One region of the Tardiphaga sp. GW822-FHT04G09 genome, then DNA from elsewhere that is predicted to be linked to it. Evidence: predicted binding sites of a transcription regulator. Region 1 holds the regulator's gene; each other region holds the start of a gene.
What was found. The regulator PhoB, encoded in region 1, activates phosphate uptake and scavenging genes when phosphate is short. The targets are predictions, from matches to a motif close to TGTCATNNANCTGTCAT.

Region 1 (4,266 bases):
TGCATGGGTGCCGCCCTGTTCGGCGTCACCTGGCTCGCGCTGATCCTGTTCACGCTGTTCTATAACGGTCTCGCCGGCATCAGCCTGCAGATCTTCACCCAGAACACGCCGCCGCCCGGCTCCATGGAAGGCGGCCTGCTCAATGCCATCGTCGGTTCGGTCATCATGACTGTGATCGGCGTCGGCATCGGTGCGCCGCTCGGCCTGTTTGCCGGCACCTACCTCGCTGAATATGGCAAGCACGACAAGCTGACCTCGGTGATCCGCTTCATCAACGACGTGTTGCTGTCGGCCCCGTCCATCATCATCGGCCTGTTCGTCTATGGCGCGGTGGTGGTTCCGATGGGTGGCTTCTCGGCTCTCGCCGGTTCGCTGGCCCTCGCCGTGATCGTCATCCCCGTCGTGGTCCGTACCACCGAAGACATGCTCGGCCTCGTACCCAACCCGCTGCGTGAAGCGGCCTCGGCGCTCGGCCTGCCGCGCTCCCTGGTCATCAAGCGGATCGCCTATCGTGCAGCCCGGGCCGGTCTGATCACCGGCGTGCTGCTGGCGACGGCGCGTGTCGCCGGTGAAACGGCGCCGCTGCTGTTCACCGCGCTGAGCAACCAGTTCTTCAGCCTCGATCTCACCAAGACGATGGCCAACCTGCCGGTGACCATCAACAACTTCGTGCAGAGCCCCTACGAGTATTGGAAGCAGCTCGCCTGGAGCGGTGCCCTGATCATCACCTTGACCGTACTTGCCCTTAACATTGGCGCACGCATTCTCGGCGCCGAGAGGACAGCAAAATGAGTGAGCTTTCTGTGTCGTCTGGCGTTCCCTCCGTCTCGATGCCGCCGCCGGTCCTGCAGGGCGAGACCCGTCCCAAGGTCACCGTGCGCGACCTGAACTTCTATTACGGCGAACACCATGCCCTGAAGAAGATCAATCTGACGCTGATGGCGAACCGCGTGACCGCCTTCATCGGCCCGTCGGGCTGCGGCAAGTCCACGCTGCTGCGCATTTTCAACCGCATGTATGATCTGTATCCGGGCCAGCGCGCCGAAGGTCAGCTCATGCTCGATAACCAGAACATTCTGGATCCGAAGCTGGATCTCAACCTGCTGCGTGCCCGCGTCGGCATGGTATTCCAGAAGCCGACCCCGTTCCCGATGACGATTTACGAAAACATCGCCTTCGGTATCCGCCTCTATGAAAAGATCTCCAAGTCGGAGATGGACATCCGCGTCGAGAGGGCGCTTCGTGGCGGTGCGCTCTGGAACGAAGTCAAGGACAAGCTCAACGCGTCGGGCCTCAGCCTGTCGGGTGGTCAGCAGCAGCGTCTGTGCATCGCGCGCACCATCGCGGTTCGGCCGGAAGTGATCCTGTTCGACGAGCCGTGCTCGGCGCTCGATCCCATCTCGACCGCGAAGATCGAGGAGCTGATCGACGAGTTGAAGGATCAGTACACGATCGCGATCGTGACCCATAATATGCAGCAAGCCGCCCGCGTCTCCGATACCACGGCCTTCATGTATCTCGGCGAACTGATCGAGTTCGATCAGACCAACAAGATCTTCACGTCGCCGACCGATCGCCGTACCCAGGATTACATCACCGGCCGCTTCGGCTGACGCGACATGTTCGCGGGAGGATTTAGAGATGGCTTTTGAACACACCACCAAGGCATTCGACGACGATCTGCAGGATCTGACCCGTCTCGTTGCCGAGATGGGCGGCCTCGCTGAACGGCAGATCGTCGAATCCGTCGATGCGCTGATCCGCCGGGACGTCGCACTCGGCGCCCGCGTCGTCGCCGCCGATGCCGAGATCGACCAGTTGCAGCGCACGATCGAAGAACGTGCCGTGCTGACCATCGCCAAGCGCCAGCCCATGGCTGTCGACCTGCGCGAGATCGTCGGCGCGCTGCGCGTCGCCACCGATCTGGAGCGGATCGGCGATCTCTCCAAGAACATCGGCAAGCGCGTCAATGCACTCGACAGCGACTTCCACCCGCTGAAGCTGATCCGCGGTCTCGAGCACATGACCGACCTCGTGACCACCCAGGTCAAGTCGGTGCTCGACGCCTATGCCGCGCACGATCTGCCGGCAGCCATGACGGTGTGGAAGGGCGACGAGGAAATCGACGCCATCTGCACCTCGCTGTTCCGCGAACTCCTCACTTACATGATGGAAGATCCGCGCAACATCTCGTTCTGTATCCACCTGATGTTCTGCGCCAAGAACATCGAGCGGATCGGTGACCACGCCACCAATATCGCGGAAACCGTGTTCTACATGATCGAGGGTCAGCAGATGGTCGACAAACGTCCGAAGGGCGACATGACCAACTTCGCGAATACGCCGACGGCCTGAAGCATGATGCGGAAAAGGGGAAGCCGGTCTTCCGCTCGGATCATGATCTAGGGCTTGTCGGACGTCACTGAGGGTATTGATCAATATGGCAATGAACGCGCGCATTTTAGTGGTTGAAGACGAGGAAGCACTCACGACGCTCCTGCGCTACAACCTCGATGCCGAGGGCTACGACGTAGAAACCGTAGCTCGCGGCGACGATGCCGACACCCGCTTGAAGGAGCGTGTGCCGGATCTCGTGGTGCTCGACTGGATGCTGCCGGGTCTGTCCGGCATCGAACTGTGCCGCCGCCTGCGCGCACGGCCCGAAACCAAGGCACTGCCGATCATCATGCTGACGGCGCGTGGCGAAGAGAGCGAGCGTGTTCGCGGTCTTGCCACCGGTGCCGACGACTACATCGTCAAGCCATTCTCGGTGCCAGAGCTCCTGGCGCGTGTGAAGGGTCTGCTGCGGCGTGCCGCGCCGGAGCGTCTCGCCACTGTGCTCGCTTTCGGCGACATCGAACTCGACCGCGACAAGCGCCGCGTCGTGCGGTCCAGCCGTCCGATCGATCTCGGTCCGACCGAATATCGCCTGCTGGAGTTCTTCCTGGAACATCCGGGCCGCGTATTCAGCCGCGAGCAGTTGCTCGACAGCGTCTGGGGCCGTGACATCTATATCGATGAGCGCACCGTCGACGTGCATATCGGCCGCCTGCGCAAGCTGCTCAATCCCGCCGGTGAGCCGGACCCGATCCGCACCGTGCGCGGTGCCGGCTACGCACTGGATGACCGCTTCGACAAGGCGGCGGAGTAGGTTTCCGCCACGCGCAGGAATCGTAGGATGGGTAGAGCGTCTTCGCGAAACCCATCGTCCCATGCGCAGGACAGCGATGGGTTTCGCTACGCTCTACCCATCCTACGCGTCTGTGGAGCGTCGCTCTCACCCGATGCCCTCATGCTTCGCATGCGGAGACCGACGTCTCCCCGCCCGGCGAAGCGAGGCTTCGCTAGGCGAGGCAAGCAAGTGCCAAACGAAAAATGCCCGGCATCGCTGCCGGGCATTTGGCTTGATACGTCCAGTTCAGCGCGTCGGCTTCGGCACCGCGCGACGGCGGTCGCTGGCCGGCTGATAGGCGATGCGCGAGTGATGTGCGCAATAGGGAGCGCCGGCCAGCGCCTTGCCGCCGCAGAAGTAGAATTCGGGGCTCGACGGATCGCCGATCGGCCAATGGCACGTGGCTTCGTTGAGTTCGACCAGTGACAGGCGCTGGCTGATCGGCACGATATTGTCATAGGCGATCGGGTCGGGCTCGGCCTCGACTTCGTAATTATGGGCCAATGCCGTGTTGCCGCGGGCCATCGGGCGGGCGACGCGCACCATCTGCTGTGCCGGGCGCGCCTTGCGCTGCCGCGGAGCTGCCGAGGAGGGGCTCTTGGCGCGGCCGGACAGGCCGAGGCGGTGAACCTTGCCGATGACGGCGTTGCGGGTCACGTTACCGAGTTCCGCAGCGATCTGGCTGGCGGAGAGGCCGCCTTCCCAGAGTTTCTTCAACTGTTCGACGCGATCGTCGGTCCATGTCATTACCGTCATCGCCATTTTCCCTTCGTGAGCGCCAGCCTGACCGGGCAGCGCTGCGAGTTGAGACTTCAAAAATCCCTGCGGTCAGAATCCTTTAGCGCTCACCGGGCGCGAATTTCGCGTCCGGCTTTTACGCCGCACTGGATGTGTCAAAAGGATCTACCGCCGCACGAGATGTCGTATCCGACGAGGCAAAAGCTACAATATGCCGTGACTCACGCGCAAGAGTCGGGCATGCCGCGTCCACATGCTTCTGCAAACAAAGCAGCGAAATCGGCTTTTTCTGCGACTCCGTGTGACTCGAAAGCCGCAGTGCGCGGTTGACAGTCCTCGCAGCACACCTAGAATAA
Region 2 (4,266 bases), on a different contig from region 1:
CCGAGACGCCTCGCGTAAGCAGCGTGAACTTCACCAACTCCTCGGCGACGTCGACGATGCGGTCGTAGTAGGGAGACGGCTTCATCCGCCCGTTGTCGTCGAACTCGTCGTAGGCCTTCGCGACGGACGACTGGTTGGGGATCGTGATCATCCGCATCCAGCGCCCCAGCACGCGAAGCTGGTTCACGGCGTTGAAGGACTGCGAGCCGCCGCTGACCTGCATCACCGCCAGCGTCTTGCCCTGCGTTGGACGGACGGCACCGATAGAGAGCGGGATCCAGTCGATTTGAGCCTTCATGATGCCGGTCATGGCTCCATGGCGTTCGGGACTGCACCAGACCTGTCCCTCGGACCAGGCGGACAAGTCGCGCAGTGCCACCACCTTTGGATGCGTCGCCGGCGCGTCGTCGGGAAGCGGCAAACCGGAAGGGTCGAAGATCCTGGTCTCGGCACCGAAAGCTTCCAACAGGCGGGCCGTCTCTTCGACGGCGAAACGAGAGAACGACCGCTCCCGCAGCGACCCGTACAGCAACAGGATGCGGGGCCGGTGATCGACGGCAGAGCCCTGTTGCAGGCGGGAGCTATCCGGAAGCTGGAACGCGGCAGGATCGATGTTCGGGAGGTCAGGCTGCATCGATAATCTCGCCGTCTTCTTTCACGTATCGGCCGATATGCGGATTCGGCAGTATTGTCCGTCGTCAGATAATTTGAGACTGATTGAGCGTTTCTCTAAGAGAGGCTCTGGCTCATCAGGGTTAGAGTTTAAGCGGCGTGCAGTCGGTGCTGCAAGCGACGGTTTGTGATGGTGGCAAGTTTGATGCGTTTGCGTTCTGCGAGGATCGTCTGCGCTCTGCCAAAGTAAACGTCAGCAGGTGTTACGTTTTCGATGCTCTCATGATAGCGGACGTGATTGTAGTGCTCGACAAAGGCTCCAATCTGTCGATCGAGATCTCGGGGTAGATAGTAGTTTTCCAGCAGGATGCGGTTCTTCAAGGTCTGATGCCAACGCTCGATCTTGCCCTGGGTTTGCGGGTGATATGGTGCTCCCCGAACGTGCTGCATGCCCTTGTCTTGAAGCCAGTCGGCAAGGTCGCCTGCAACATACGATGCGCCATTGTCGCTGAGCAACCTCGGCCGATGCACAACGGTGGCGCTGTCGAGGCCCGATGTTGCCAGTGCCTGGTCGAGTGTAGCGGTGACGTCGGAAGCACACATGGTGGGACCAAGCCTCCAGGCCACGATGTAGCGCGAGAAGTCATCCAACACCGTCGATAGGTAGTACCAGCCCCAGCCAGTGATCTTGAGGTAGGTGAAGTCTGTCTGCCAGAGCTGGTTGATGGCGGTGGTTTTGTCCTTGAACTCGTTCGCCGCCTTGATCACCACATAGGCCGGGCTGGTGATCAGGTCATGCGCCTTCAGCAACCGATAGACCGATGCCTCGGAGACGAAGTACTTGTTCTCGTCAGTGAAGCGCACGGCCAGCTCCCTCGGCGACAGCTCGGGGACTTGCAGCGCCAAGTCGATAATCTGTCCGCGGACGTCGTCCGGAATGCGATTCCAGACGCGGTTCGGCCGTGAGCGATGGTCGGCCAACGCCTCAGGCCCTCCAGCCTGATAGCGGTCGTACCAGCGATAGAAAGTGGCGCGTGGGATGCCGAGCTTGTCCAGCGTGCGCTTGGCCGGCAGATGCGATTGCTCGACCAGCTCAATGATATCGGCCTTCTCGGATGCAGGATATCTCATGCCTCGTCCTCCCCATCCCCGTTCATGCTTTTTTTAAGCAGACGGTTCTCCAGGGTGAGGTCAGCCACGACCTCCTTCAATGCGGTGGCCTCACGACGAAGATCCTTCACTTCGCCAGGGGTAGCGGCTCGCGCCGTGTCGCCCGCCAGCCGACGCTTGCCAGCTTCCAGGAACTCCTTGGACCACCCGTAATACATCGAGGCGGCGATGCCTTCCCGGCGGCACAGCTCGGAGATGTTCTCCTCACCGCGCAGCCCTTCCAGCACGATGCGGATCTTCTCTTCGGCCGAGTATTGCCGACGCGTCTGGCGCCGGATGTCCTTCAGCACTTGTTCTGCGGGCGCTTTGCCCGGTACGGATTTCTGCTTCATCTTCGCTCCTTACGGCTACGATGAACCAGAAATCCTCCCTTCGTGAAGTCCCTCAATTGGTCTCAAGGGTGCTGACGGCGAACATTCGCCGGTCAAAGCGTCCTGGTCGTCGGCGGCGGCAACAGCGGAGCCCAGATCCTCGCCGAGGTCTCGCAGGTGGCCAAGACGATCTGGGTCACACTCCGAGAGCCTACCTTCCTTGCGGACGACGTGGATGGACGGGTTCTCTTCGAGCGGGCGACCGCCAAATGGGAGGCATCTCAAAGCAACGGGCCGGCGGCAGCTCCGGCCGGCGGCCTTGGCGATATCGTCATGATCGCGGCCGTGAAGGAGGCCAGGGCAAGGGGCGTCCTGACCTCGGTAAGGCCGTTCGTCCGCTTCACCTCGTCGGGCGTGGTCTGGAGCGACGGTACTGAAAGCCACGTCGATGCCGTGATCTGGTGCACGGGCTTTGCGCCGGCGCTCGGGCACCTCCATCCCCTGAACGTCGTCGGAAGCGACGGCAAGGTGGCAGTGAATGGGACGCGATCGGTCTCCGAGCCGCGCCTGTGGCTCGTCGGCTACGGGGAGTGGACCGGTTTTGCCTCGGCCACGCTCATCGGGGTTATGCGCGGTGCGCGGCAGACCGCACGGGAAATCGAAGACGAGCTCGGTTCGCCGTAACTAACTGACTTTCGTTGCGTGTGCCCCTAGGTCGTCATGGCGAAACCGCCGCTCTCTGGTTTGACAGGGAGCTACGATCGTCATGGCAACTGAGCCAACCCGCGCGTTGCAATGGGACCCGTGAAGGCTAGCCGGTGAAGCTTAGCTGATGCATTCCAAGTTCTCCGGCTGATAAGCCACGTCCCGCTTTGAACAACCACCACGTTCTGTGCCCGAATGCAAAGTCATCCGCCTGTCATCTCTGGCTGCTAGTTCGGCTTAAGCGATCACAAGGCGCGATTGTTCGGATTTTTCGATCACGCGCCCGACGCTCAATTAAGCCGGCGCACGGGAACAGTCCATGCTCAGTCTCGACAATGTTACGGTTCGCTACGCCAACCGCGTGACAGCGCTGCAGAGTGTCAAGACCGAATTCGTTGCGAACGACTTCACCGTCCTGCTCGGGCCATCAGGTGCCGGGAAGTCGACCCTATTGAGATGTTTGAATGGTCTGGTGCATCCGAGCGAGGGCGCCATCCGGGATGGAGGCGGGAATTCGATCTTTGGCAGTAATAAAACTCTTCGTAGACATCGCCAGGCAACGGGGATGGTATTTCAGCAGCACCATCTGATCGGCCGCCTGACAGCTTTGCAAAATGTTCTTACCGGCCGACTTTCGTATCACAGTTCGCTGCGCACGCTGGTCGGCATGCCCGCGCAGGACAAATCGATTGCCCTGCAATGTCTCGAGCAGGTCGGGCTGCTGGACCGGGCGCTGCACCGCGCAGATCAGCTGTCCGGCGGCCAGCAACAGCGCGTCGGGATCGCACGTGCGATGGCGCAGCAGCCGCGCATCATTCTTGCGGACGAACCGGTGGCTTCTCTCGATCCCGCAAGCGCCGATCAGGTGATGGGCCTGTTGCGCGGCATCGCGAGGCAACATGGCCTGACCGTGATCGTCAGTCTCCACCAGGTCGAACTCGCCCGCCGTTACGCCGACCGGATCGTCGGCGTGTCGGCCGGGCGGATCGTGTTCGACGGCAAGTCCGCAACGCTCCTGCCCGCAGATCTCGACAGGATTTACGGCACCACCGGGGCCGCCACACAACCGAAAATCACCGAAGCAGCTTGAAGGAATAACCGATGCTACGCAGAACAGTTCTGACCGGAATGCTCTCGGCCGCGATCGCAGCCATACTGCTGCCCGACACCTCGCTTGCCAAAAATCCCGAGACGCTGCGCGTGGCGCTGCTGCCCGACGAGAATGCCGCGACCATCATCCAGAATGCCCAGCCTCTCAAGGAGTACCTCGAAAAGACGCTCGGCAAGAAGGTCGAAGTCATCGTCACCACAGACTATTCGTCGATGATCGAAGCGATGCGCTTCGGTCGGATCGAGGTCGCCTATTTCGGTCCGTTCTCCTACGTGCTCGCCAAATCCAAAGCCCCGAACATCGAGCCCTTCGCGGTCGGCGTGGAGAAGGGCAAGCCGTTTTACAACTCGATCCTGA
Region 3 (4,266 bases), on a different contig from region 1:
GCCGACCGAGAAGCCGGCGAGGTCGTAGTCGCCGTCCTTGTAGAGACCGGGCATCTCGGCGGTCTCGCCGCCGATGAGGGCACAGCCAGACTCGCGGCAGCCTTCGGCAATGCCGGCAACGATCGAGGCGGCGGCTTCCGGGTCGAGCTTGCCGCAAGCAAAATAGTCGAGGAAGAACAGCGGCTCGGCGCCCTGGACGACGAGATCATTGACCGACATGGCGACGAGGTCGATGCCGATGCCGTTATGGACGCCGGCCTCGATGGCGATCTTCACCTTGGTGCCGACGCCGTCTGTGGCAGCGACGAGAACAGGGTCCTTGAAGCCGGCGGCCTTGAGGTCGAACAGCCCGCCGAAGCCACCGATCTCGGCGTCAGCGCCGGCACGGGCGGTTGCGCGAACCATCGGCTTGATGAGGTCCACCAGACGGTTGCCGGCATCGATATCGACGCCCGCGTCCGCGTAAGTGAGGCCTTTTTTCTGATCGGTCATGCCGGGTATCCTGGCGAAGCTGCGAAACTGTGTATTTTCGGCTGGTTACGTCGGAATCCCCGCCTGCGCAATGGCTCGTAAACGCTATCCCGATTACTATGTAGCCGGTAAGCCGGTCGGAGCTCCCAAGCTCGGATTGCGAAACAGGCCGGAGCCGGGAAGCGCCGCGTGAGTATCCCCAATTTAATCACCCTCGGGCGCATCCTGCTGGTGCCCGTAATCGTCTGGGCGATTGCGTCGAGCCAGATGGAGGTCGCCTTTGCAATCTTCGTGATTGCCGGGGTCAGCGATGCAATCGATGGTTTTCTTGCCAAACGCTTCAACATGGCCAGCGAACTCGGTGCGCTGCTTGATCCTTTGGCCGACAAGGCGCTGCTGGTCTCGATCTATGTGTCCCTGGGGATATGGGGGGCAGTTCCGCGCTGGATCGTGATTCTCGTGGTGTCGCGGGATATCATGATCGTCGGCGCCGTCATTGTGTCGTGGTTGTTTGGCAAGCCGATCCCGATGAAGCCGCTGATGGTATCGAAGCTCAATACGGTGGCGCAGGTGGCCTTCGCAGCCCTGGTCCTTGCCGCCCTCGGATTTGGTTTCAAATCCTCGCCTTACGATTTGATTTTAATGGGTTTTGTGACCGTCTTGACGTTGCTCTCTGTGTCCTTTTATCTCGTCGAGTGGATGCGGCACATGAGCACCATCGAACCCGGCCAAGAGCCCCAGTAACCAGTATTTCGTGACATTCGCCGGCGCCGCCGGCAGGAGTATTTGCGTGGTCGCCCGCGTCCAACCCCGTCAATTGGCGTTCGCGCTGCCCCATGCGGAGAGTCTGTCCCGCGACAATTTCCTTGAGGGCCCGGCCAATGCCGAGGCGCTGGGGTTGGTCGACTGCTGGCCCGATTGGCCGAACCGGGTGATGCTGCTGGTGGGCCCCGAGGGCTCCGGCAAGAGCCATCTGGCGGCGATCTGGGCCGAGGAGGCCGGGGCGCGCTCCACCATGGCGCACAGTCTGACCGCCGCGACGGTTCCGGCCGAGCTGGTGACCAACGCGCTGGTGGTGGAGGATCTCAACGCCGGCACTTTCGATGAGCGGGCGATGTTCCATCTGCTGAATCTGGCACGTCAGGACAACGCCTATGTGCTGATCACGGCTCGGGTCGCCCCCGCCGCGATGGAGGTCGAATTGCGCGATCTGCGGTCGCGGCTTCGGGCAATCCCGGTGGTCAATCTGATGCCGCCGGATGACGGGCTGTTTCGGGCGCTAATCGTGAAATTCTGCGCCGACCGCCAGCTCAGCATCGATGAGGGGGTGGTCAGCTATGTCGCCAGCCGCATCGAGCGCACATTCGCCGCCGTCCGCAATACCGTGGAGTTGCTGGATAGCGAGGCGCTTCGGCTCGGCCGCCCGGTAACGCGCGCATTGGCCGCGGAACTGCTTCGCGACGCCTGACTTAGCCTTTGAACTCACGAAGCGCGTCAAACCATGCTTGACGGCGAAGCGGGCTGGTTCCTCAATGTCATTGAAGTGTCACGCGATTGACGCAATGTCCGCTGTGATTTGCCGGCACTATAGCGCTGCTTGAACTGGATGGATTGCTGTCTCATGGACTCTGCAGAAGAGATTGTTATTGAAGAGAAAAAGGGCGAAGCGAAACCGGCAGACGTGGTCGCATCAGGTCCCGAGCGCTTCATCAATCGCGAGCTGTCCTGGCTGCACTTCAATCGTCGCGTCCTTGAGGAGTCCGTTAATCCGGGCCATCCGGCGCTGGAGCGCGTCCGCTTCCTGTCCATTTCCGCAAACAACCTTGATGAATTCTTCATGGTCCGTGTCGCCGGCATCAAGGCGCAGGTCCGCGAGGGAATCAGTGAGCGCAGCCCGGACGGCCTGACCCCGGCCGAGCAACTGGTGCTGATCAACAGCGCGGTCTCCAAGCTCGGTAGCGACCAGCAGGCGATCTGGCGCGACCAGCGCGGCATGCTGGCCGATGTCGGCATCGTGCTGCTCGACGGCAAGGAGGTCAGCAAGGCCGACCGGACCTGGATCGAGGATCATTTCCTCCACAATATTTTCCCGCTGCTGACGCCGTTGGCGATCGACCCGGCGCATCCGTTCCCGTTCATCCCCAGCCTCGGCTTCACCATCGCGCTGCATCTGTCGCGGGTGTCCGACGGCAAGACGATGAACGCGCTGATCCGCATGCCCGGCAAGATCGATCGGTTCATCCGCCTGCCGACCCCCGGCAAGGATGGCGCGGTTCGCCTGATCACGCTGGAGCAGGCGACAGGCCTGTTCATCGCGCGGCTGTTTCCGGGTTACACCGTGCAGGGGCAGGGTGCCTTCCGCATCATCCGTGACAGCGAACTTGAAGTCGAAGAAGAGGCCGAGGATCTGGTCCGGCTGTTCGAGACGGCGCTCAAGCGTCGGCGCAGGGGATCGGTGATCCGGCTCGAAATCGAAGCCAGCATGCCGGCCGAACTGCGTGCCTTCGTGCAGCGCGCGCTGGCGACGTCTGACGACGAAATCCTGCTGGTCGATGGCATCCTCGCCATGAACGAGGTCTCGCAGCTCACGCGCCTCGATCGGCCCGATCTGGAATTCGTGCCCTATGTGCCGCGCCACCCGGAACGTGTCCGCGACCATGGCGGTGATATCTTCGCGGCGATCCGCCAGAAGGATCTCATCGTCCATCATCCCTATGAGTCCTTCGACGTCGTCGTGCAGTTCCTGCAGCAGGCCGCGCGCGATCCGGACGTCGTTGCGATCAAGCAGACGCTGTATCGGACCTCCAACAACTCGCCGATCGTGCGCACGCTGGTCGAAGCCGCCGAAGCCGGCAAGTCGGTGACGGCGCTGGTCGAGCTGCGTGCGCGGTTCGACGAAGAGGCCAATATCCGCTGGGCGCGCGATCTCGAACGCGCCGGTGTCCAGGTAGTCTACGGTTTCCTCGAATTGAAGACCCACGCGAAACTGTCGCTTGTGGTGCGCCGCGAGGGCGGCTCGCTCACGACCTATGTCCACACCGGCACCGGCAACTATCATCCGGTCACCGCGCGTATCTACACCGATCTGTCATATTTTACGTCCGACCCGATCATCGGCCGCGATGCCGCGCGCGTGTTCAACTACATCACCGGCTATGCCGAGCCGAGCGACATCGAGAAGATGGCCGTGTCGCCGCTGACCTTGCGTGGACGCATGCTCGAACACATCCGCGGTGAGGCCGCGTTTGCCCGAAACGGCAAGCCCGGTGCGATCTGGCTCAAGATGAATTCGCTGGTCGATCCGGAAATCATCGACGCGCTCTATGAGGCGTCGAATGCCGGCGTATCGGTCGAACTGGTCGTGCGGGGTATTTGCTGTTTGCGGCCCGGTGTGCCCGGTCTGTCCGAGAACATTCGCGTCAAGTCCATCATCGGCCGCTTCCTCGAACACGGTCGAATCTACTGCTTCGGCATGGGCCATGGCCTGCCGAGCCCGAAGGCGGCGGTATATATCTCGTCGGCCGACATGATGCCGCGCAATCTGGATCGCCGCGTCGAGGTTCTGTGTCCACTACAGAACCCCACGGTGCATACCCAGGTGCTTGAGCAGATCATGGTGGCCAATCTGAAGGACACGGAACAGAGCTGGCAATTGTTGCCGGATGGATCGTCAACGCGTATGAAGGCAGCGAAGGGCGAGGAACCCTTCAATGTGCACAATTACTTCATGACGAATCCGAGTCTGTCTGGCCGTGGAAAGTCGCTTGAGAAATCATCCCCGCGCCGGCTCACCCG
Region 4 (4,266 bases), on a different contig from region 1:
CGTTCGATGGAAGGGACCAAAGAGAGGAACATCAATATCCACGCCCAGCACCGGCAGCTCTATCGCCGCAATGCCAATCGCAAATGACTTCAACGCCCTGTACCTGATCTCTTCTGATTGCCCCTAAGACGGTCCGAGGCAGCGCGGGACTGAACCGCGTCACAAAAATTTCGCAAATAACAATACGGGCGGGATCGGTCAGGACAGCACGACGATGGCGCCGGGAAGCGATGTCACCCTGGCGCCATAGGCTTCCCTGACGAGCGCGATCAGGTCGTCGACCCGATCGATCGGGATGCGCGCCTCGACGGGACGGCGGCCGAGCGTCTCATTCATGAGAATGATGCGGCCAGTCCGATAGCGATTGACCTCCTCGATAACTTCGACGAGCGGCGTCTGCCGGAACACCAGTTGACCGACGCGCCATGACGTCACCACGGCAGGATCGACAACAACCGGCGCGCCCACCGTCCCGTCGGCATAGGAAGCCTGCTGGCCTGCGCGAAGACTTGTGGACGTCCCGGCATAATCGACGGCAACCATGCCGCGATGACAGGTCACCACCGAGCGGCCGGCATCGCAGCGTATATTGAATTGCGCATCGGAGGCATGAACCGCTCCGCCGCCGGCCAGGACCGTCAACATCGTCGGCAGCTGGTGCGGGACGGAAATCGTCGCCTCGCCCAATACCAGCTCGATCTGCCGCTCGTTCGGCTTCTGAACGACATTCAGACTGCTGCGGGTATTGAGTTCGATCGTCACTCCGTCGCCCATCGCGATCTCACGGCGCTCTGCGGTGCGCGTGCGATAATCGGCGGCCAGCTCCTGGGGTGACGGCCATAGCTCCAGCGGCGGATGCGCGATCACATAGCCGGCCCCCGCAACCGAGGCTGCGATCGCTCCCCCCAGGAACCAGCGCCGTGAATGTCCCGCATGGCGTGACGGCATCTGTCCGGGCGACCGCGACGCGGCGGGAAGACGCGCCGCCGTTCCCAGGCTGTCCCACAGCAGATTGGCCTCGGCGAACGCCCGCGCATGAACCGGACTGCGGGCACACCATTGCTTCAAAGCGCGGAGATCTCCGGCGGTGGCCTCCCCGGACGTCAGGCGCACGAGCCACTCCTGGGCCTCGCGCTCAAGCGCCTGATGTCCGCTCACATCTGTCATTGGAGTGATGTCCTTGCCCATGCCTGCCCCTATGACTCTTTTGGCAGGCCGGGACCGAACCGGCGAATGACTTTTCTTCCCAGGCGTTGCGAGCAGTGCTGCAAGGCCTGCACAAGCTCCTTTTCGACCATCCGCGGAGAAATACCGAATTCCGCCGCGATGTCAGCATGTTTCATTTCATGGACCCGCGCGAGCAGGAAGATCGCTTTGCGACGGGGTGTCAGCTCGTTCAGCGCAGCGGCAAGCTCCTCGAGCTCGCGCCGTGCGTCGGCAATGCGTTCGGGATCGAGCGTCTCGTCCATCATATGGCGCACGACCTCGATCTCGGACGGTGAGAGCTTGCGGCTGTCGGCTTGCCGCAGATCCGCAGCCTCGTTCAGTGCCATCCGAAACAGATATGACTCCGGCTTGTGAATCGTACTGATCTCGCCGATCCGCTCCAGCCGCAGCCAGGTCTCGTGCAGCACTTCGACGGCAAGGGCATCGGAGCCCAGCCGACGCCGCAGCCGTTCGCGAAACCGCTGATACTTGGCCTCGAAAATGGTCCGCATCCGGATAGTCGCCGTCTCGGTCATCGTGGGACCGCGGATCGGGCTACGCATATCGCATCGGTGTTGCGCCGGTGCAGAACGACGGTGACCGGCTGCGGCATATCCGCCGGAGGCCGCGCAACTCTTGCGCCCTTGATCGTGTCCGTTATGCGCGCATCGCGGGTCTCGTCGCCGCTCGAACCGACCGTATGAACCGCATCGACCGCTCCGGCCTCACCGATCCACACCTGTACGACCGACCGGTAAGGACCCGGCCGAATATCTGCATTGTCGCAAAGCGCGTGTTCGATCACGCTCTGCATAAGCGAGAAATAGGTCTCAAACTCCACACGACGATGCTTTCCGGCATGACCATCGCCCATGACCGAATCCGCCGCATTCGGACCGACCGTGAAGGCAGTATCCCCGGCACGACGAAACGAAAGTCCCGTCCCTGCGAGAAGAATACGCAGAGCATCCTGCGGAATCAGGCGCCCCGTGACAGAAGTTGATCGCTTTCCGCTGGCAAGCTCGGCATCGACCAACGCAGCCATACCCGTTTTGTCGGCAAATTCGACCAAGGCGCTGGCGAGCGGCTGCGCTGCAATGTCGAAGCGTCGGGCTTCGCTGGCCTGCGCATCAGCTGAAGAAAGCAACAACGCTCCCCCTATCGTAAAGCGGAACACAACGCCCCAATGCGCAAAATATGGCGCGGGCATCAGATTCTCGCTTTGCTTCTGGGGGTACACTAACGCCGAGACACGTACCTATGTGACAAGCATGACAGTGAGATGTCGGTGGGCGTGGTCAGGAAGTAGCGTCTGCAGATTTGACGGTGCAGGTGCACACGAATTTCGGCGGATCGCGGTATCCGATATCGCTGCGCTCTCCATGACGGCTCGCTCCCAAGCCTGAGCGAGTCGCATGGCAGCCGGGACGTCGATCGCCTCTACGGCGATCGTCAGGACGGGCACGCCGTCGAATTAGTGGATCGTCGACAACCAGGCGCGGGCATCGCGCTGCGCGGCGGCGATCTCGGTATCCGACATCATCTCGGCGACTTCGCGGCGCATCGGGATCGCATCGACCCGCCCCTTGAGGGCCGCGAGGTTGAACCACTTGTGCGCTGCGACGAGGTCAACGATCCCCGAGCGGCCCGATGCCCAGTACAGGCCGCGTTCGAACAGCACGTCCTGGATGGCGGTTTCTGCGATCGGCGTCGCAGCTTCGAAATCAATCTGTCCCTGAAACATCGGTCATTCCTTTTTTTGGTTTTGCCGCCCTGCTCCGAGCGCGGCCCCTGTCCATTATTTGATGCAATCCCAACCACCGTTTGCCGGCTTGTTGGGATCAATATGACCGATCAAATTTGAAGAGCAGTTTAAGCATCGCGATGAACGAAATCTGAAGAGCCGGCGCCAAAACTGGCTCGCGCACCGCCGAAAACCCAGCATTTATGCGGGTTTTCTGCGTTTTCGCCGAATTCGGTTTACCTTGCCGCTTTGGGATACCGTAACCATCGCGGCAGCGTGAGCGACCGCGGACGTTAAACGCCTGGTCAGCGAGCGCGGCGATGCCAACGCAGGAGGCGTCCAAGCGAGGAAACAAAGATATTCGGGATTGGGAAATTCGAGGCGCCGGGAATGAACCGCACCGGCAAAAACGAGGGCGTCGGCAACACGTCAGGATCATATCTCATGTGGCCGAAGCCACCGATGAAACTGCGGACCAATGATCCGCACCGAATAAAGAACGCCAATCACTGAATGACCGGCTTTCTTGCCGGACCGGTTCGCGGGAAGAGCAAGCCCTGCCCCGGAGTGACGGTCCAGCCGTTTGACCTGATGTCTCGCCGACACCCTCTTTCGTCGACCAGAGCTGCGATGAATATCCGCTTCGAGAAGCAAATTGCCGTCGAGGCCCCTGCGACGTCGCCGGCGTTGCCACCGGCGTCGATCGTGGCAGAAGAAGTTACTTCTTCTTGGCGACCTTCTTGGTCTTCTTCGCGGTCTTCTTCACAGCGCTCTTTGCTGCCTTCTTGACGGTCTTCTTGACTGCCTTCTTCGTAGCTTTCTTGGCCATGTTGCCCTCCAATAAAGAGATGACTTGATCGCTGCGTGCACTCGGGAATCGAGATGCACTTCATCCCGAATACACCAACGATTTCAAAAGAACAGTCTCTCGCTTAAGGAAGTGTTGATGGGCGCAACGCGCCACTTCCCCCACGGGCCCAGTCACAACTTGAAATCCGGCTCGCGCGGCGATGCGAGAAATGCCCGGAAACGCTGCGTCCACAAATGTCAAGATTGCAGAAAGTACTTATTTTTTCCGAGCGCCCGCAATTCGTACTATCAAACAACTACACAAACTTCTGCCGTCCCCGAACGTGAGTCGGGCGCCAAAAACCGGCGCCGGGGACTCTGAGTCGGGATTTTTGGCAATGAAAATATTTTTTCAGAAAACGCGTTCGCGACTTATCGGTGCTGGCCACAACCGCACTTTTTGTCGGCTGACAGTGCGCCGATTCGGGATCTGATTCCGTCTCCGCACGCCGTGCATCGCGTTCATG

Region 2: a site for PhoB is predicted at 3,000-3,016, ahead of phnC (phosphonate ABC transporter ATP-binding protein). Genes of this name have one in related genera too.
Region 3: a site for PhoB is predicted at 2,005-2,021, ahead of AC1RLZ_RS03590 (RNA degradosome polyphosphate kinase). Genes of this name have one in related genera too.
Region 4: a site for PhoB is predicted at 2,478-2,494, ahead of AC1RLZ_RS02640 (STN domain-containing protein). Genes of this name have one in related genera too.

What each region holds. Positions count from the first base shown of each region.
Region 1 is NZ_JBXAMO010000014.1:115,788-120,053, reverse strand. It holds gene pstA (phosphate ABC transporter permease PstA) at 1-792, shown strand, start outside; gene pstB (phosphate ABC transporter ATP-binding protein PstB) at 789-1,613, shown strand; gene phoU (phosphate signaling complex protein PhoU) at 1,642-2,355, shown strand; gene phoB (phosphate regulon transcriptional regulator PhoB) at 2,447-3,151, shown strand; gene AC1RLZ_RS21705 (GcrA family cell cycle regulator) at 3,419-3,928, opposite strand.
Region 2 is NZ_JBXAMO010000027.1:9,880-14,145, reverse strand. It holds gene arsH (arsenical resistance protein ArsH) at 1-634, opposite strand, end outside; one part of gene AC1RLZ_RS28245 (IS3 family transposase) at 763-1,778, opposite strand; one part of gene AC1RLZ_RS28245 (IS3 family transposase) at 1,778-2,114, opposite strand; gene AC1RLZ_RS28240 (hypothetical protein) at 2,271-2,777, shown strand; gene phnC (phosphonate ABC transporter ATP-binding protein) at 3,118-3,888, shown strand; gene phnD (phosphate/phosphite/phosphonate ABC transporter substrate-binding protein) at 3,900-4,266, shown strand, end outside.
Region 3 is NZ_JBXAMO010000001.1:744,026-748,291, forward strand. It holds gene purM (phosphoribosylformylglycinamidine cyclo-ligase) at 1-492, opposite strand, end outside; gene AC1RLZ_RS03580 (CDP-alcohol phosphatidyltransferase family protein) at 661-1,215, shown strand; gene AC1RLZ_RS03585 (P-loop NTPase family protein) at 1,262-1,939, shown strand; gene AC1RLZ_RS03590 (RNA degradosome polyphosphate kinase) at 2,093-4,266, shown strand, end outside.
Region 4 is NZ_JBXAMO010000001.1:541,331-545,596, reverse strand. It holds gene AC1RLZ_RS02650 (FecR family protein) at 199-1,167, opposite strand; gene AC1RLZ_RS02645 (RNA polymerase sigma factor) at 1,197-1,718, opposite strand; gene AC1RLZ_RS02640 (STN domain-containing protein) at 1,739-2,416, opposite strand; gene AC1RLZ_RS02635 (hypothetical protein) at 2,681-2,950, opposite strand.